DNA from 4 places in the Lysinibacillus sp. C5.1 genome. Region 2 is predicted to be linked to each of the others. Evidence: riboswitches for the same ligand, from Rfam matches in the RefSeq annotation. Region 2 holds a riboswitch; each other region holds the start of a gene.
The links. A riboswitch is a leader RNA that binds a small molecule or an ion and turns the genes downstream of it on or off. The one in region 2 is predicted to bind cobalamin.

Region 1 (5,240 bases), 200 kb from region 2:
AATTTTTTTAATTGCAAAAGCAAGAATAGCTAAGGTCTCCATATAGCAAAAAATTATGAACAGCTTTCGTCTGTTTCTTAAATTTTTTTAGTTATGTCCCAGCCCCTTTTTTACAATATATTAACATACCAAAATGTAAAGCATGACTTGTTTAAACTATTTATAAATTTAATCCAAATCGCTTTAATTCAATGAAAACACCTTCCAACTGTTTTCCTTTGTCTGTTAACGTATATTCCACACGAGGGGGAACTTCTGGGAAAACCTTTTTAATCAAAATCCCATGATTTTCTAGTGTTTTAAGACGGAGGGAAAGTGTTTTCGGACTAATTCCATCCATAGATTTTAATAGGTCACTGAACCGCATTGTTCCTTCTATAAGTAAATCGCGAATTATTAAAAATGTCCATTTAGTTCCAATTACATCGAGTGTTTTCGCAATGGGGCAAGCCTCACCAGGTACTCCTTTGGTCAACACTACTGTCTCAATCACACTCATTTGAAACATCCTCCCTCAAAATTTTTGAGCAATTTACCTCATCATAGCACAATAGTATACTTTCAGAAACTTAATGAATTAAATATCACTACTTCCCTAAAGGAAGTTACTATATTTATAATATCTTTGTATTTGTTAATTTCATCCTTAATTGAGGAGGTGCTCAAAATTATTGTCAGAAATCAATGAAATAAGCTACCGTTGCTATTACTATTTGTACAACACTAAGGGAATTTTCCCGCTGTAGCAAACGGTTAGTAGAACATTGGCAAGACACTAGGTTTGTTTTAAGAGATAACAGAATTGAAGGAGCCAGAAAAAGATGAAAAATATACTTATTATTAACGGTCATCAGAAATACAGTTCAGCTGAGGGGAATTTGAACCAAACATTGATGAACAAAATGGTTAGTTTTTTAGAAAAAAAGAACAATGTAAAAACAACAATTATTCAAAACGGATATAAAATCGAAGAAGAACAACAAAAATTTATATGGGCTGATATTGTCATTTATCAAACACCTATTTATTGGTTCAGTGTCCCCGGCTTATTGAAGACGTATATGGATGAGGTATATGCCTATGGTTTATTTTTTAGGGGTGCTGATGAGTATGGGAAAGGTGGATTGTTGACTGAAAAGAAATATATGTTTTCGCTTACCTGGAATGCCCCTGAAAAAGCATTTAACAATCCAAGTGAATTTTTTGAAGGGAATACCCTAGAAGATGCAATAATGCATTTACATCTTATACAGAAATTTATCGGAATGAAACCATTAAAGAGTTTCTCTTGTTATGACGTAGTCAAAAATCCAAAGATTGAAAAGTTTGTATCCGAACTTGATTTACACCTGCAAGAGATATTGAATTTTTAAACTTATGTAAACGAATAAGGGGAGAGAAATATGTTAAAAGATAAAAAAGTTGTAATTATCGGTGGAAGCTCTGGGATTGGTTTGGCATCAGCTAAACAGCTAGTAGCGCAAGGGGCAGAAGTAATCATTGCCAGTCGCTCCGAAGAGAAATTGCAGAAGGCAAAAGAGCAATTAGGAGTTAGGGCAACAACTTATATTCTAGATACAACACAAGAACAGCAAGTACAATCTTTCTTTGAAAAGATTGGTCATGTCGATCATCTGGTGATAAGCGCGGCAGAAACATCCAGCGGGGCATTCCTCCAAACGGATACAGCACAAGCACGAAAACTGTTTGAAAACAAATTTTGGGGACAATATTATGCAGCCAAATACGGTGCTTCTAACATTTCACCAAACGGTTCTATTATTTTATTTTCTGGCGTTGTAGCCTACAAGGCTATGGTGGGCTCAGCAATACTAGGTGCAGTTAATGCGGCTATTTCCAATTTAGGTCAGACTTTGGCATTAGAACTTGCTCCTATCCGAGTAAACATCGTTTCACCAGGTATAATTGATACACCATCCCGTAGCAAAATGCCAGAAGAAGCACGTAATCACTTCTATAATACAGTTGAAAATAAACTCCCTGTGAAACGAATAGGGCGAGCTGATGATGTTGCACAAAGCGTACTATATTTGCTACAAAATAGTTTCGTGACTGGAACGGTTCTTCATGTAGAAGGCGGCCACATGTTAACTTAAAACCAGAATATATTTCCTAAACAAACTTTTGTAGAACTAAAACTGACCTAACAAATAAAACACCTTTCGCGTTGACTAACGAGTATTGTATATATCAATTAACGCGGAGGTGTTTAGTTAGTGTTCTTTTTAACAACAGTGTGTGGACGATTTTAAGCACCAACGCCACAAACGAATAATTGCGTGCGATACACACAATCTCAATTTGTTAGGTAGAGGTGACTTTTACATAAAAAAAGTAGCGTCGTCACACGCTACAGCAAATTATTGAACAGTAAAGATATTGTTCAGGATGGCTAATACATAACAAGGATTTAGAACGAAATGTCCCTATTACTTTATATGTGAGCTAACAATGATAAGTGTAATTCCAGTAAATAAGCAAATAATTCTCGCCACAGGTATTTTATCAGCTAGTCCAAATAATGCAATTGCTGTTGTTACGATTAAAACTGTTGGACCAACCAATGCAAGCATTGTATTAATATAGAATGCTTTTTCTAAATTGTTCAACTTTAGCATCAACAAACCAGCACTTACTTCAATACTTCCAGACAATACACGTAAAATAACCATAGCTAGAACCGATTTTTCAATAATGGTCATCATCCTATCTTTATAGATAATATTCGCATATCTTATAAATCCATCTCAGTCTAATTATAGAATTCTGTTTGAATGAAATACTAACATCACTATATGTATCATTCGTATGAGATATGCTTGTAATCGTATGCTTGATAGTGTTAATTACTATGTTGATTATCTAGTTAAAAGTGCAAAAAATATTAATACAATCAGTTTTATAAATCTATTTTCTGTTTTGTAAAATCCTGGGGAAGTTAGTACTTAAAGAGAGGTTTATCAATTTATCAAATGAGACTGGAAGGCTACGCTAAGATTTTTAAAATTTTATATTTGGAGTAGATATTTAATAAAACGTCAGCCTTATTCTCTTTTGGAACAATGGTCTTTTTTAGTTAAATGAATACACTCAGCAAGTTTATAAAATAATGAAGATTTTTCTTATTTTATTATATTCTGAAAATAAAATTGACGTAAACTTTCGTGCATGTTATGTTTAATACTAATTTCATAGCAATTATTACAAGTTTGAGTGAAATGAAATTTCATTCAATTAAAAGGAAAATGGGTGTAAATCCCATGCTGTCCCGCAACTGTAAATGAGGAGTTTTGTTTCCATTGACACAGAGTTATTACTCGTGAAGGTGAAACAAAATAATGATTCATGAGCCAGAATGCCTGCTTGTAAGAAGATTCATTGATGATCTACGAAAGATAGGGAGATGGATGGAGACTTACTTTTTGTAGGCTTATCTATCCTTATTCTTTTTGAATAAGGTTTTTTTATGCTTTCTTTTATCTAGTAGTAGATGCTTTTGAACCAAGATAGGAGATAGGAGACAGAAAATGAGATTGACAAAGTATTTACTTCCGTTTGTACTTTTTTTGACTTTCAGTGTTCTTGCAGGTTGTACAAACACTGATACAGAAAAGGGAAAAACAACAACACAAACAAATGACGAAAAAATGATAACGATTGGATGGCCTTTAGATGTCGGTCCATTAAACCCTCATACATATTTACCTAATCAAATGACTGCACAAGCAATGGTCTACGAATCTTTGGTTGAGTATAACGATGATGGGACTATTACGCCTAAGCTAGCAGAAAGTTGGGACATTTCAAAGGATAAGACTTCTTACATTTTCCATTTAAGAAAAGACGTTAAGTATTCAGACGGAACTGCTTTTAATGCGGATAATGTCATTCGTAACTTCGATGCCATATTAGCAAATCGGGAAATACATTTTTGGATGGGCATGGTCAACCATATTGTTGAGGTTGTAAAAGAAGATGATTATACAATTCGTTTGCAATTAGATGAACCTTATTATCCAGTATTAAACGAACTGGCCTTTGTACGTCCATTCCGTTTTTTAGGGGATAACGGATTCCCTGAAGGAGATGCGACGCAAGATTCCATCAAAGCACCAGTTGGGACAGGTCCATGGGTATTAACAGATTACAAAAAAGATGAATATGCTTTATTTAGTCGCAACGAAAACTATTGGGGGGAAAAACCTCTCTTAGAACAAATTAAAGTAAAAATCATCCCTGATTCTGAATCGATTTCGTTGGCATTTGAAAACGAAGAGTTAGATTTAATTTATGGTCGTGGCATCATTAGTTTAGATAACTATTCGTATTTAAAAGATAGTGACAAATATAAAACAGCTACCTCTGAACCATTGTCTACAAAAGCGTTATTATTCAATACGCAGTCAGGACCGTTAGCAGAATTAAAGGTACGTCAAGCCATTCAATATGCTATCAATAAGGAGCAAATGGTTGATAGTATTACACATGGTACAGAAAAAGTGGCCGACACACTATTTTGGGATGCAATTCCTTTTGCCAATATTGATTTAGAACCAATCTTGTATAATCCAGAAAAAGCGCAACAGCTACTTGATGAAGCTGGGTGGACATTACAAAAGGGCGATAAAATTCGTTCGAAAAACGGACAACCATTATCATTAGATTTAATCTATATCGCAACAGATGCCATTCAAAAACCAATGGCTGAGTTGATGCAAGGTGAACTAGCAAAAATAGGGGTACAGTTGAATCTAGAAGGTGCAGATGTAATGGTTGGCCTTCAAAAATTAATGGATAATCAGGTGGATATTAATTTTTGGCGTACAAACGGACCACCAACAGATCCACATGGCTTTGCTAATGAATCAGCTACACCAAATGCTAGTGGTGTTTATGAAGCAAAATTAGGTTTACCAAACACCAAAGAAATTGATACTAAAATTCACCAATTATTAGTTGGAACAGATGAAGAGGAACGAGTGCAGCTCTATACGGATATTTTAACTATGTTCCATGATCAAGCACTATTCTATCCGATATCTTATGAAACAAATAACGTGATTTATCAACCATATATGAAGGATTTTGTGCCTCGTGCATCTGAATATGATATTCCATATGCACAAATGGATACAGAGTAATACAAGTAGAAGAGAGAGTGTCTTACAAAGACAGCTCTCTCTTTATCATAGGATTGGGTAGGAGGTGACAGCATGTAC
Region 2 (5,240 bases):
AAGATATCGAAGCAAATGAAGAACGTATGAAGGAATATGTAGAGAAAAGTGTGGGTGTCTTAACAGCAGTCAATCCACATATCGGTTATGAAGTAGCTGCTCGTCTTGCACGTGAAGCAATTCTTACAGGTCGTTCAATTCGTGAACTTTGTATTGAAGCAGGTGTCTTAACGAAAGAGCAATTGGATTTAATTTTAGATCCATATGAAATGACACATCCAGGTATCGCTGGTTCTAGTATGATGAAATTAAAATAATTTCTAAAGAGGCTGGGACAAAAGAGAAAAGGTGTTAGATTGATGGCAGTCAATCTAACACCTTTTTGTTGCGACGATGTTGTTCGCTTCGGCGGTGCTTTGCGCGGGCACACACGTAAGTCCAACCCTCGCTAACGCGCGGAATGCCCGCGTCTTACACTGTGTGCGTTCTGAGCAGGAGTCACCGCCTCCGCTACTAACAACTAGTGAACTCTTCTAATTTTTTATTTATTGCAAAAGCAAGAATAGCTAAGTTCTCCATGTAGAAAAATTTATGAACACCTTTCCTCTGTTCCTTAAATTATTTTAGTTTTGTCCTAACCTTTATCTTTTTTTAGTATACCAATATACATATAAAAGATGGGCGTATTTCTATCAATCTTAGGATAAATAAACTATAATAATGGTATTATAGTAATATTATAGTTAGGGGATTTTGGTATGACTTTACGAAAAAAAAGTATTTTTGGGTTTTCATTATTAAATTTAATAATGATTGTAGTATTAATTATAGATCTTGCTAATTTAACAGCATTAGCATGGCTATCTACAATATTAACGATTATTGGTATCTCCATTACTTTATCCTATATCTTCTATGTTAAATATAAAGTGATTCAACCTATTAACCAATTATCTAATGCTGCGAAAGCAATTTCAGTAGGTAACTTTGACTCTGATGTCATTACTGTACAAGACAATAGTGAGATTTCAGAATTAGCAAAAGCTTTTATAGAGATGAAAGAGCAATTGCGTACGATGACACTAACAATTGCCAACAGTTCGACAGATTTATCTGCCAGTATCGAAGAGTTGTCTGCAAGTACAAATGAAATTACAATGGCTGTGGAAGAAGTTGACCATCAAATGGAAAAAACGTCAAATGGCCTTAAACAAGCCGCACAATCGGCAAACAATAGTGCTGTTGCAATGCAGGAAACAGTAGATGGCATTGAGCGTATTTCGATTGCCACACAGGATGTTTTCAACCACGCGAAAGAAGCGAATGATATCGCAGGTAATGGTGCAGAAATTTTGCATGTTGCGAAAAACCAGATGGAGTTTATTTCATCGTCAACAGATAAAACGAGTACCTTAATAAAACACTTATCAAATAAAATGACAGATATTAAAAAAATGACAGAAATGATTACAACGATTACAGATCAAACGAATTTACTTGCTCTAAATGCTGCGATTGAAGCGGCACGTGCTGGAGAACATGGGAAAGGTTTTGCGGTCGTTGCGGAAGAAGTTCGTCATTTAGCAGAGCAATCCAAGCATTCTGCTATTCAAATTGTGGACCTTGTAGTAGGTATTGAAAATGATACGAAACAAGTTTCTGTGGCTGTGGAAGAAGACTTGAAAAATGTTCAACAGGGGGTCTATGTCATTGATGAAGCAACAAAATCTTTTGGCAATATTTCGCAGCACGTGAGCCAAATGACTGACCAACTCGAAGGCATTTCGACAACTGTAAATTACTTGTCAAATCGTGCAAATGAGGTAGCTAATCTCGTGTCAACAATTGCAGGGGGTATGGATCAATTGTCCAGCTATACAGAAGCTGTGCTACAGTCAATGGATGAGCAAACGGCTTCCATGCAAGCAGTCAATCAAGTTTCACAGGAATTAACGATACAGGCTGATGATTTACAAAAGATTACAAATCAAATTCATGTATAAATTAACAACGGATAGTTATTTAGGTGATAGATAGTCATTTTAGCAAGTGCACATACATTTAGGCTGCTGTTTGACTTTAAAATACGACTACTTTACAATATAATGTAATAGTTTAGTAGGAATTTTCCAATAAATTCCTTAACAACTGAATAGCGTGTAGTAAGAGGTGTAAATTGCATGCAATTTACTTAAAAGGGAAGTCGGTGAAAATCCGACGCTGTCCCGCAACTGTGAATGTGAGCGTCTTTTCAAATTATGACCACTGTCAAACGACGGGAAGGTGAAAAGAAGCGATGACCATAAGTCAGGAGACCTGCCTGTTACGAGTACACACCATAAACCTACGAGGAATAGGAGGTGGCATGTTGACAAAACAGAATAATCTGTTCGTCACAGTACGTCAAACAACCAACACCAAAGGATGTAAAGGGATACGGCATCAAGCCAAATCGCTTCCATTGGTGCACTGTTTGATGTTATCGGATGAATGATATTTTTTAAGTACGATAGCCATAATCACGGATTTCCTCTACATTTGTAGGAAATCCGTATTTTTTATGTAATCGATACCTTTGTTTTGAAAATATGTACGAGAAGAGGTGCAAGTATGACAAAAATTCAGGTATGTTCAACACGAGAAAAGAAAAATGTTGATATGAAGATTTGTAAGCAACCGCGCATGGAAGTTGCCAAGCAACGAAAAACGAGAATGGTCATTGAGGCGCTAGTTGATCAGTTTTTAGCCACAGGGCTTATTCCGCACGATCGATTGTTTGACTGCATTTTTTATAATAAAGACATTATTTGGATTCAAAATGATGTCTATGAAGGATACCTATTTGCAAAAGCAAGTGTGGCTGATGAATTGAAAACAAAAAAGAATGGTTTTATGATGTATATGCCGACCAATCCGATTGTTTATGAAGTAAATGAAGAGGCCTATCATTTAATTACACGCATCGATTCAATTCGAGCTAAACCCAATTTGGATCGCCTGAATGTAGAGCCCAAACCTATTTTAAGTGCTGCAAGAGTCAATGATTTACTATGTTCGATGGTAATGCGTTTTTATCAAACGTATTTGCAAGACTTATCGTTATCAATTCAGGAAAATCAAGATTATAGTAAAATACAACATTTAATAGACTATGTAGAGGGTGAATATGCTCAGTTTTTACAAAGTGTAAAAGAATTAAATGATTATCATTTAAATTGGCATCCGCGTGGCAATGGTCATCAATTGTTGCTGCAACGCATTGAGCAATTACAGATTTTAAAAAGTAAACCTGGGTCGGTTCTTGTGGATTTCTCAAATCATCATGGGTATGTGATTGTGGAGTCAGCGAATTCTTTGAAAAGGAAAACGAAAAAAGCGTTGTAAATTTTTATATCTGTATCGATATGCATACTATGCAATATTCGATTTTTTTCTGAAAGGCATCGAGAAATTTCGATGCCTTTTTATTTTATAGACAATGCATGGCTGCTTTTGCCTCATACCATGGAACTGCATAGCCTTTTCCTTTTGCACAAAAAATACTTGACGACGTATAGTCAGGATCAGCCTGTTTATTATAATTAATTTGTTCGATTATTGCCTCGCTATTATGACATATATCATAGCCATCGAATTGTAAAGATAAAGAGCCTTTGCCGTTTGTGTAAGTAGCAAAAGTAGTACTATAGTGCATAAATGTTGCAACTGGTACACGTCCTGTTAAAATGACTTGCTCCTCTGACAAGATCGGTGAGTCAAAAGTACCGTCTGCTTGTTGGATATCGTTCATCATTCTGCCGATAAAATCATTGGATGCTTTCATTTTGAAGCGGTAATAGGGCTCAAGTAAGATATTTTCGGCTTGTTCTAGCCCTTGTCTTAATGCACGGAAAGTAGCTTCCCGAAAATCTCCTCCTTCGGTATGCTTGATATGAGCTCGTCCTGTCAACAGTGTAAAGCGAATATCAGTAACAGGAGAACCAGTTAATAAACCGTGATGCTCGCGTTCAAATAAATGTTTTTCGATAAGGCGTTGGTGACCTACTGATAAATCATCAGCATGACAGGCATTAACAAACGTATTCCCAGTTCCGCGGATGTTCGGCTCCATGAATAAGTGTACCTCGGCATAATGCTTGAGCGGTTCGAAATGTCCGTAGCCTGTTACAGTCGTTGCAATAGTTTCCATATACAAAATTTGAGGTTTATCAAAGGTAATAACAAGTGAAAAACGATTTTTTAATACTTCAGCAAGTACTTCAAGTTGTATGACACCCATAATATGTACATGAATTTCTTGGAATTTTTCTTGCCAAACGACGCGTAACGATGGCTCCTCGGCTTCCAGTAAACGAAAAATCTGTAAAATTTCCTTTATATGCTGTTGCCCTTCATACAGTACTTTTGCTTGTAATGTAGGCACAAGTTCATAAGGTTTTGGGAGTAGTGTACTTCCTAAAATGTCTCCTATCTTCGCCAGGCTAAGCCCTTTCACTGCAAAAATGTCTCCTGCTTGTACGGCTTGGGTTGTCTGAAAACGACGCCCATTATACAGCCTAATTTCAGTTATTTTTTCGGTAACATCGCCAAATGCAAAGTCATCACGAGTATGCAATGTTCCTTGTAAAGCTTTTATAAAAGTTAAGCGTTGTGTGCCATCATGGCGAATTTTAAATACTTCCCCTTGAAAGGGTGCTTGATGGTCGAAGTGTGTCTCTGTCAGGAGAGGAAGCTGTGATACAAATTCCTTGATCCCAATATCTTTTAAAGCAGCACCAACAAAGCAGGGAAATGCTCGCTCTTCGTTAATCATCTTTTGTAATTGTGACAGGCACGTTGAGGCATCGAGTGTATCTGTTAAAAAGGCCTCGAGTAGTTGTTCATCGCGCTCGGCTAGCCACTCTGCAATATAGCTTTGTATAAAATCTTTGCGTAATGGGGAATCGATTAATAGGATGTTGTCGGAACAGTCTTTTTGTAATTGGTTCATCACCGCATTGATATCTGCCCCTTCGCGGTCGATTTTATTTATAAAGAAAAAGGTTGGTATATGGTATTGACGGAGCAATTGCCAAACCGTTTCTGTATGACCTTGTACACCCTCTACTGCACTGACAATAATGATGGCATAATCCATTACACGTATAGCACGCTCCATCTCAGGTGAAAAGTCTACATGCCCGGGTGTGTCAATCAGCGTATATGTATCATTTTCTATTTGCATCCGTCCTTGTTCCGCAAAAATGGTAATTCCTCGGGCTTGTTCAATTGCATGATTATCTAAAAATGTATCTTGATGA
Region 3 (5,240 bases), 1.7 Mb from region 2:
TAACAGCCTTGCCGATAAATGAATTTAATTCATCAATTGCCCCGTATGTTTCCACACGTAGACTATCTTTGTCGACACGCCCACCAATTAAGCTTGTTTTCCCTGTATCGCCTGTTTTTGTGTAAAGTTTCATCCTGTTCCACTCCTATGCTTTATTTTTATAATTTTGAATTGCTTGCACCGTCGTCTCATAAACACCTTTACCAATAATCTTACCAACAGCCGTAATCGGTCCACCATAGCGCATTTCCTCACCCTTTTGCGTTGCCGCAATAAGCAAACTATCGGTCGCAGTACCAGTCGCAATCGTATCAGTTAAATGATCCCGAATGTTTTCTGATTGTAAAGCCTTTGTTTTAGCTTCATTTGCAGTCATCAATGCTTGAAAAAATGCCTCTTCCGATAAACAGCCATTGATGACAACCCACGTATTGATAGTACCAATATATGGCGTATCCTGCCGTTCGTGTGTACGAGAGACATCTACAGCATTGCCAACACCTGCTGTTACCACAACAAACACACTCCCAAAGGCAGTGCTATATTCATTAAGTGCAAACAGTTGTGTAGGAACAGCCGTTAACATAACAACTGTGCTTGTCGGTGAAAAATGCTCCCTTTGTAAAAAGTCCGCAACTTCTTGTTTAACATCACTAATAACATAATCTCCTGGCACTGAACGATTTAATAGACAGTCATACCATCCTATACCAGGATTATGAACAGCCGAAGAAACGGTTTTTAAAGGAATGGTTGATTTTAGTTGAATATAATCTGGCGTTACTCGAAAGTCTTCTTTTACGATGTCAGCGCGTTGCTGATATTCATTGGTTGATGGCATAATTGTAATTTGCGGTTTCGGTATTTCAGGGTGGGCATAGGTTGTTACCCGTGCCTGATATACATCCTCAATTTGTGAAGCTATTAACACCTTATGTGGTACACCTAAAGCACGCACAGAGCCACTCTCCATTAACAATAATTCATCACAATAAAGAGAGGCTAAATTCATGTCATGTAGCACCATAATAACTGTTAAACCGCACTCGATTGCTTCCTTACGCACCATATCCAAAAGTTGACGTTGATGGGCAATATCTAAGTGATTGGTCGGCTCATCTAGCAATAATACTTCTGCTGTTTGCGCCAAAGCTTGCGCTACAAAAACCCGTTGTTGCTCGCCGCCCGATAGAAATTCCATCGATGTATGCTCATAGCGTGCTACGCCTGTTTGATCCATGGCATATTGAACAGCTCGTTCATCCTGCTCTGACCAATTGGAAAAAAAACCAGATTGATGCGGGTAACGACCGAGCGATACCGCTTCCCGCACGGTATTTGAAAATGCATTGGCATGTAATTGTGGTAAGACGGCCATCTTTTTCGCCAGCGCGCGTGGACTATAGTGTTTAATATTTTTGCCATCTAAAAAAACCGTTCCTGCTGTTGCAGGCAATAGACCACTAATGACTTTCAATAATGTCGATTTACCACTACCATTCGGTCCTAAAATGCCAAGGATTTTCCCCTTTTCAACGGTAAAACTAACATCTTTGACGATAGGTACGTCCTCATAGCCACCCGATAGGTGTTCAACGATAATCATACACGTACCCCCTTGCTTCTACGTTGCTTATAGAAAATATAAGAAAAGACAGGAGCACCGATAAATGCAGTAATAACGCCTATTGGTAATTCCCGAGGGATAATGATCGTTCGCGCCACTAAATCACAAATAATTAGCAATGTTGCGCCGTTGATAAATGATAACGGCAATAGATGACGGTGATCCGAACCCCAAATCATGCGTGTCATATGTGGCACAACTAAACCGACAAAACCGATTGTGCCAGAAACAGCAACAGCCGCACCAGTCAGCATGGAGCCCCCTACTAAAATTAAATATTTACTACGCTTTACATTGACACCTAAATGCTTTGCACGTTCTTCTCCGTATAATAGAACATTGAGCTCTCGTCTTTGCGTCCACAGAATAGCAGAACCTATGACAACAAATGGTGTAATCATCTGCACATACGGCCAGCCCCGCATCGAAACTGAACCAAGCAACCAGCCTATCACTTGGCGGAGTTCTTCTCCTGATAATGCAATCATTAAGGATATAAGAGATCCTAAAAAAGAACTAAAAATAACACCTGTTAAAATAAGTGTTTCCATTTTCAGTGCACGGTCGACTATTCTGGCAAAGCTCATGACAGCTACCATTGTTAGTACCGCACCCACCATACTAAGCGTTGGTAATGCATACAGCCCGACAACCGGTATCGAGATACCAAAAAATAATGTCACCACAGCACCTACTGACGCTCCCGAAGATACACCTAGTGTATAAGGATCTGCCAATGGATTCTTTAATAATCCTTGGAAGGCTGCCCCTGCAATCGCCAACGATGCGCCAACAAGTCCTGCCAGCAATACGCGTGGCAACCTAATTTTCCATAAAATATTAGCGGCTGTTTCATCTGCCGCCCTATTCCAAAATACTTCAAATGGAATATGAACCGAGCCTATTGATACGCCACACCAGATGCTAACAAGAAGTAACGTAATGGCTGTAATATAGGCTAATAATGCTCTACTCACTCGAAAGCCTCTGGATAGACGGCTTTCGCTAACTCTTCAAGCCCATCTGCTAAACGCAGGCCTTGACGACTTGTTAAATTTTCATCTACTTGTACAATTGCTTTATTTTTTACAGCTGTAATAGTATCAAAGCCTGCACGTTGCGGAATTTTCGTTAAAATATTTGGCACATAATCGTATGTGACAACGATGACATCTGGATTTTTTGTAATAATTTGCTCCGCATCAATTTTGAACCAACCAGTTGTATCGGCTGCAATATTTTCAGCATGAATCATATTTAGCATTTCCTGCATAAATGTATCCTTACCAGGTGTGTAGATTTCAGGCTCATCTGACGTTTCGACAAAGACTTTCTTTGGTTCCACATCCTGCAATTTCGCTTGGATTTCTTCCACTTTGGCTTTCATATTAGCAATAATTTTTTGTGCCTCCGGTAACTTACCAGTTGCGCGTCCTAATTGCTCAATCGTCGTATAAGTTTCATTAAAATCGCTTGCATTCGCCACTACAAATACCTTTACACCTGCTGCCTCAAGCTGCTCCATCGCTCCATCTAAAGAAGCCATTCCTGATTCATGAGCAAACACAATATCTGGCTGTAAGGCGATAATTTGTTCAATATTGAACTCCATACTGCCGACTTTTTCTTTTTTAGCTGCCTCCGGTGGATAATCATCATAATCATTGACGCCGACAATTTCGTCATCTAAGCCAAGCCCAAATAATATTTCTGTATTACTCGGAATAAGAGAAACAATTTTTTCAGGCGGTGCTTCTAGCACGATATCTTTGCCAGTAGCATCTTTTATTGTCACTGGAAATGTTGCTTCTTCTTGTTTGGTTACTTGTTGCTCCTGCTGCTCTGATGCAGATTGCTCGTTTTTCGGTTGTGCTCCACATGCTGCAAGTAAACCCATTGCCAAAAATGCTGATAATCCTATCTTCCAATACTTTTTCATTGTGAATCCTCCTTAGATTGTATGTGCATTTTTTAGCTCTGTTAACTTGATTGATCGATAGTATAGGGATTGTCATTATTAAATATGGAGATTGCTCACCTTTATTTTCAATGGTTATCGATAGTCGCCTTACAAAACATAAAAAAAGCCCTCGTCCATTTAACGAGAGGCGGGCTTGCACAAAAAAACCACCATCCTATCCTCGTAGGCTGAAATGTAATGTTCTATAAAGGCAGGTCTCCTGGCTCGTGCTCCAAATGCTTTTTCATGCCTTCCCAAAATAGCTTTCAGTGGCATCCATTGAAAAAACTCACACTTACAGTGGCGGGACCGCATCGGAATTACACCGATTTCCCTTTTCACTTTACTTAAGTAAAGAACCTTTATAATATTCAGTTGATTTTATTATACATGAAAATAGAAATAGGGAACGATAAAAAAAGTGACACCATTCTATGTGCTTCAAAAATTGTGTGCGTGCCTGACACCCTAAAGACGGTAGATAAACTCACAAAAATTTGAGTTTATCTACCGTCTGAAAACTTTTTAAAAAGGCTTATTTCCTTACATAATATCTGAAAAATACTGGACCGTTTTCATGGGTGCGCCAATTTCGCGTAATGCCCATGTATTTTCTAAATATATATCTGCTAGCTTTTCGTATTTGCCACCAAATTTAGCTGCCCATTCGACTGCTACTACACTTTCATAGAGATGAGCCATTTTTTCGGCTACTCCCTTTGCCTCGTATGATTTAGTAGCTTCATCCAGACAACTAAATATTTGTAATGTACCTTCTAATTTCGCTAGTTGCTCTTCCACAATTTGCACTAATGAGCCATTTGCTAATTTAGTCAACCGCTCATGCATTACTCGTACAAATAATTCATGGGCAAAATATTTATCGACTAAGCGAATAAGCTCTAATGCTAAAATATTCGCTGTACCTTCCCACACCGTAAGTACTTGCGCATCTCTAAGCAAACGAGGCGTAACAAAATCTTCAATATAGCCATTTCCCCCATGTAATTCAATCGCTTCGCTTGCATAATGTACCGCTTGTTCAGCCGTTTCTTTCTTCATAATGGCGATATTCAAGCGATTAAGAATCATATCCTGCTCATCGCCCTGACCACTCGTTACCCTGTCATACAATTGAATAAGGTCGAAAACAGTAGCCACTTCTACATGGACCTTCGCCGCATATTTCCCTAATGTATCTTGAATCATAGGATATTGAATTAAAGGTTGCCCAAATGCATTCCGATTAGTCACATAATGCTTCGCCTCTAAAAATCCGCGACGCATAATACCGATAGAAGCCACTGCATTGCAAATTCTAGATAAATTAAGCGCCTCTAACATATAATAGATTCCTTTATTTGGTTCCCCAACGACATATGCTAACGAACCATCAAACTCTACCTCACCTGATGGCACTGCTCTCACACCGAGCTTATCTTTTAAACGACGAATGCGAAGGTTGTTTATCTTACCATTGTCTAGACGCCAAGGGACCGCAAATAATGTTAAACCTTTCGAACCTGTAGATGCGCCCTCAATGCGTGCTAAAACCATTGCCACACCACACATTCCTACATTCGATGCAAAATATTTTTCTCCGTACATAAGATAATGCTGTCCATCTTGTCTAGCCTTTACAATATTTGCGCC
Region 4 (5,240 bases), 240 kb from region 2:
TACATGCCTACATGATCAGGATCCGTGCCTGTTTTTTTACTTTTAAAGAATACTAAGTCACCTTTTTGCAATTGGTTTCTTGCAACATATGTCCCTTGTTGTATCATGTAATTTTCATTATACGTACCAAGATCTACACCATTCTTTTCAAAAATATACATAAGGAATGAAGCACAAGAAAATTTGTAAGGATATGTAGACTTGTACACGCTATTACTGTATGTAGCCTTACCAATTAAGCTTTTCCCTGTTTGAATCAGTTGATCGGCCTTTGCTGCAACGGCCTGGTCATTATTTTGCGCATTTGTCGTCGCAGCCTCCACTTTTATCGGTTCAAATGTCCCTTGAACGATTCCGAATGAGCTAAACCCAATCGACAATGCTAATGTAGTTGTTAAAAAATGTTTTTTCATGCTGTTTTTTACCTCCTGTAAGCGAGCAGTAAATTTTTCTGTTTGCTTGCCATTGCAATAATCGTAGCATGAAAAACATGGGGTTCTGCTAGGTAAATGTTTCCACAGTGCACGTTAATCTACCTGAAAACCTTGATAGTAAAGGCTTTATCGCTTGAATTTACAGTTTCATTACAAATGTTTCAGTTTGTGATGATAAAAGGGGGATTGTGTCATAAACAATCAGAACTTTTTCTATATTAAATAACATTACAATAGAATTTAAAAGGAAGTCAGAATACTTAAAAAATGATAAGCAATGTGGCAATAGAGCGTACTGCCATACGAATTTTATAAATCAAATTAAGAATATTTTATGATAGAAAAATAACTTTTTTTCTCGAATAATGCTTATATAAGCACGCTTTACAACCTTATTTCTTATCATCTTTTGTTATGAAATACATAGTTCGAGTCATGGGAGTTAAAGGGATAATATGTTATATTTAGGGAGAAAACAAGCAAGACTTTCATCCTCAAAAGCTAGCGAAAAATGTTGTTTCGTAGAAGTAATTGATATAATTTCACTAACGAAAGGGGAAAATGGTATGTTACAGAAACTGAGGTTCAAAACCATTCGAGCAAAAATTTTGAGTGCATTTTTCATTGTTGTATTTTTTATTGCTTGTTTTAACACGTATAGCTACTTTGCCAATAAGCGTGTCATTTCTGCTGGCGAAGAAATTGTTTATAAAGAATTACAGTTGTTAACAGCAAATGAAAAGTTAGCATCCACAATCAGTGTTCGAACAACTGCTGCAAAAAGCTATGTTCTGACTGGTGATCAGAAATATAAAAAAGAATTTGAAGCATACGTAAAAATTGCTGAAGAAAATAATAAACTATTAACGGAATTATCAACTGATACAAATCTATCGAAAACTGTAGAAAAAGCAAGGGAATGGCGAGGTTTTGTGCAAACGAAAGTGTTTGATGAATATGATAAAGGAAATGTAGAATTGGCTATACAAAACTTAAATTCTATTGACTCGCTTGCTACAGAGGTTAGAAAAGGTTATGAGGGGCTTGCGCAGGCAAGAGAAGCTTCTATTAATGAGCTAGGACAGGCAATGATTGCCCAATCGAAAGAGTCACTGAATGTAGGGTTAGCAATAGGCGTGATGATAACTTTAATCGCAATTGTAACCGCTTACATATCAGCGCATATGATTGCTAATCCGATAAAAGCGGTAATTGAAAAAATATCGCAAATGGCAGATGGCGATATAAGTCAGCCTCCATTGCCAGAAAGAATGAAAGATGAAATTGGCTTGCTGGTACAATCGACAAACACGCTCAATCAAAAACTTCATGAAATTATTGGATCAATCCATGTTGTTGCGGGCAATGTAGCTGCAAATAGTGAGCAGCTTGCACAATCTTCGCTAGATGTAAAAACAGGTGCAGAACAAATAGCATTGACGATGCTTGAGTTAGCGGGTGGTTCGGAATCCCAAGCACATAATGCAAGTGACTTAGCGCAAAGAATTGATACATTTAAAGTAAATGTCCAACAAGCAAATGCACAAGGCATTGATTTACAAGGCTATTCAAGTGAAGTATTACAACTTACGACAAGCGGTCAACAATTAATGAACACATCGACACAGCAAATGTTTGCCATTGATACGATCGTGCAAGAGGCTGTTGCAAAAGTAGCAGGGTTAAATAGACAATCGCAAGAAATTTCTAAGTTAGTATCAGTTATTGACGATATTGCCAATCAAACAAACCTATTAGCGTTAAATGCTGCAATTGAGGCGGCACGGGCTGGAGAACAGGGAAAAGGCTTCGCAGTTGTAGCTGCTGAAGTGCGCAAACTTGCGGAACAGGTTTCTTATTCGGTCACAGATATATCATCCATTGTGGGGCGCATTCAAAACGAAACGGTTGGTGTAACAGCTTCCCTTCAAACGGGATATGAAGAAGTAAAAAGAGGAACAGAGCAAATTACGAATACCAATACAACCTTTGAACAAATAGCCTCTGCGGTTAATAGTATGTTTAGTAATATTCAAGGAATAACAGAAAATTTACAAGGTATTTCAACAACAACAGAGCACATCAATCGTTCTATTGATGAAATTGCTGCTATATCCGAACAGTCCGCAGCAGGTGTAGAGCAAACGACTGCAACAATCGACGAGACAGTCGTAACGATGGATGAAATTTCAAAAAATACAGATGATCTCGCTTCGATGGCTGAACGTTTAAACAAAGAAGTACAGCATTTTAAATTATAAACAATAAAAGCAGCCACTTTGCAATATTGGCTGCTTTTGTCATTTAGATGGGTTGCATCATCTCTACTCGATTACCGAAAGGGTCTCGAAATTCAAAGCGTTCAACATGTGGAATTGGCACGCAATCAAGTATTTCGATTTGGTGTTCGGATAAGACGTTCTTCCAATGCGCTACGTTGTCAACTTGATAGGCAATATGCGCTTTTGTTGTATATCGATCAAACCCGTCCTCTGTCCCAACATGTACTTCTTGATTTCCTACTTGTAACCAAAAGCCCCCACGTCCTTGAAGGGAGGTGGGTTTCTCTATTTCTTTTAGCCCCAGTACATGGCAATAAAACGCTTTCCCCTGTTCCTCACAATCTTTTGGAATGGTAAGCTGTACGTGATGTAAACCGACAATCATCATAATCCTCCTTTAATTCCTTTATATTTACGTATAACTATATACTTCGCTTCACTACTTGGAATACCTTCTAAAGTATGATAATAAGTCTATCTTTTATTAGAATAATATTTCCTTAATAACAAGTATCGTTTATTTTGACAGCAAATAAGTACTTAATCAATAAATTGATTTTAGAAAAGTTATACTTTTCAGAAAAATGTGTGTTATAGTAACAACATAATTAAATATTGTGTAAGAGTTGGTGCCAAATGAAAGTTTGGCTTAAAAGGGAAGTCGGTGCAAATCCGACGCTGTCCCGCAACTGTAAATCGGAGCAATTCACAAATGCCACTGGGAGACTGGGAAGGCTGTGAGGCGTGTTGATGAGAAGCCAGGAGACCTACCAATATCTAGTATACACCAAATAACCTACGTGGAAATAGGTGGTGAGATGTGACCCAATTGGCACTGTGCGACAACGAATCTTTATACGATAATCAACATTTATCGTATCGTTTCATCATAGCTAAATTGTATTGACAATGACTACCATTTTCCTGAAAAGGAAGATGGTTTTTTTATTTTAATTAAAGGGGAGAAGGATATGACGTATTCAACGACAGCAATTGGTTACCCATATATAGGAGGAGAACGTGAATGGAAAAAAGTATTAGAAGCCTTTTGGAGAAATGAGCTGACAGAAATTGATTTTTTACAAAAAATGAAGGAAATTCGTCTTGCTCGTATTGATAAGCAGCTCCGTATTGGCTTAGATATTGTGACTGTTGGGGATTTCACACTATATGACAGAATGCTCGATACAGCAGTAATGTTTGGCTTAGTTCCCAAGCGCTTTGGTTGGCAAGGAGGCAAAGTTGAATTACAAACATATTACGGAATCGCGCGTGGTAATCAGGATGCAGTCGCCAGCGAAATGACAAAGTGGTTTAATACCAACTATCATTACATCGTACCAGAATTTGAAGGGCAAGCTCTGGAGTTAACAGAAAATAAAATTCTTGCGGATTTCCTTGAAGTGAAAGAAGCATTTGGTATTACAGCCAAACCAACGCTGATTGGGCCCTATACCTTTTGTAAGCTAACAAAAGGCTACGATAAAGTATCGCAAGTTGCATTTATTTTAGCACTATTACCACTTTATACGCAGGTTATCAAAGAACTCGTTACAGCCGGTGCTAATTGGATTCAATTGGAGGAGCCTGCCTTAGTTACCTCATTAGATGAGACAGAGGTTAAACTAGTGCAAGAAATCTATATACAATTAGCAGCAACTGTCCCCGAGGCGAACATCATGCTACAAACTTATTTTGAATCATTATCAGCTTATAAAATGCTTATCGAACTACCAGTAAAAGGAATTGGTTTAGATTTTGTGCATGGCTATACGCATAATATGGAGGCGCTACGTCAATTTGGTTTTCCACAGGATAAAGTATTGGCAGCCGGCGTTATTAATGGACGAGATATTTGGCGCGCTAATTTAGCAGAGGTTAGTACAACAGTTAGAGCAATTGAACAACTGACCAGTGCCGAGGAGCTATGGATTCAATCATCATGCAGCTTACAGCATGTGCCAATCTCCACAGCACTAGAAACAAAATTAGAGCCAGTCTTAAAAAATGCACTTGCATTTGCAGATGAGAAATTAGTGGAACTAACAGAGGTAGCAAAGTATTTAAACGAAAAAAATCATGCAACAAATTACACTATTTCAGAAAGTATGAAGGCGATCGAAGCGTTAAAAAAACATCCTGTTCGAAATAATCAGGCTGTTCACAGGGCAGTACAAACAGTGTCAACACAGGATTTTGAACGGCAAAGTGATTTTAAAACGCGTCAACGAATTCAGCAACAGGCACTTCAATTACCGTTATTCCCAACGACTACAATAGGTAGCTTTCCTCAATCGGATGAGGTAAAACGGACACGTAGTGCATGGCGGAAGAAACAGTTGTCCGATGAAGCTTATGCAACATTTGTCGCACAAGAAACGAAACGTTGGATTGAAATACAAGAAAATTTAGAGATCGACGTACTTGTGCATGGTGAATTCGAACGTACGGATATGGTGGAATACTTTGGTGAAAAACTCACAGGGTTTGCTTTTACAGAAAAAGCTTGGGTCGTATCGTATGG

Region 1: linked by a shared signal. The riboswitch ahead of nikA (nickel ABC transporter substrate-binding protein) and the one ahead of I5435_RS10795 (hypothetical protein) in region 2 are both predicted to bind cobalamin.
Region 3: linked by a shared signal. The riboswitch ahead of I5435_RS02345 (ABC transporter substrate-binding protein) and the one ahead of I5435_RS10795 (hypothetical protein) in region 2 are both predicted to bind cobalamin.
Region 4: linked by a shared signal. The riboswitch ahead of metE (5-methyltetrahydropteroyltriglutamate--homocysteine S-methyltransferase) and the one ahead of I5435_RS10795 (hypothetical protein) in region 2 are both predicted to bind cobalamin.

The regions. Positions count from the first base shown of each region.
Region 1 covers NZ_CP066226.1:2,428,280-2,433,519, forward strand. Annotated here, with positions in the region: gene I5435_RS11745 (winged helix-turn-helix transcriptional regulator) at 161-499, opposite strand; gene I5435_RS11750 (NAD(P)H-dependent oxidoreductase) at 822-1,373, shown strand; gene I5435_RS11755 (SDR family oxidoreductase) at 1,404-2,117, shown strand; gene I5435_RS11760 (YqhV family protein) at 2,451-2,726, opposite strand; cobalamin riboswitch at 3,210-3,402, shown strand; gene nikA (nickel ABC transporter substrate-binding protein) at 3,549-5,162, shown strand; gene nikB (nickel ABC transporter permease) at 5,235-5,240, shown strand, end outside.
Region 2 covers NZ_CP066226.1:2,232,780-2,238,019, forward strand. Annotated here, with positions in the region: gene aspA (aspartate ammonia-lyase) at 1-257, shown strand, start outside; gene I5435_RS10790 (methyl-accepting chemotaxis protein) at 699-1,943, shown strand; cobalamin riboswitch at 2,091-2,278, shown strand; gene I5435_RS10795 (hypothetical protein) at 2,551-3,324, shown strand; gene I5435_RS10800 (GTP-binding protein) at 3,410-5,240, opposite strand, start outside.
Region 3 covers NZ_CP066226.1:505,372-510,611, reverse strand. Annotated here, with positions in the region: gene I5435_RS02360 (cob(I)yrinic acid a,c-diamide adenosyltransferase) at 1-133, opposite strand, end outside; gene I5435_RS02355 (adenosylcobinamide amidohydrolase) at 146-1,606, opposite strand; gene I5435_RS02350 (FecCD family ABC transporter permease) at 1,603-2,604, opposite strand; gene I5435_RS02345 (ABC transporter substrate-binding protein) at 2,601-3,566, opposite strand; cobalamin riboswitch at 3,781-3,966, opposite strand; gene I5435_RS02340 (acyl-CoA dehydrogenase family protein) at 4,131-5,240, opposite strand, start outside.
Region 4 covers NZ_CP066226.1:1,997,310-2,002,549, forward strand. Annotated here, with positions in the region: gene I5435_RS09400 (C40 family peptidase) at 1-413, opposite strand, end outside; gene I5435_RS09405 (methyl-accepting chemotaxis protein) at 1,001-2,695, shown strand; gene I5435_RS09410 (VOC family protein) at 2,739-3,101, opposite strand; cobalamin riboswitch at 3,327-3,505, shown strand; gene metE (5-methyltetrahydropteroyltriglutamate--homocysteine S-methyltransferase) at 3,688-5,240, shown strand, end outside.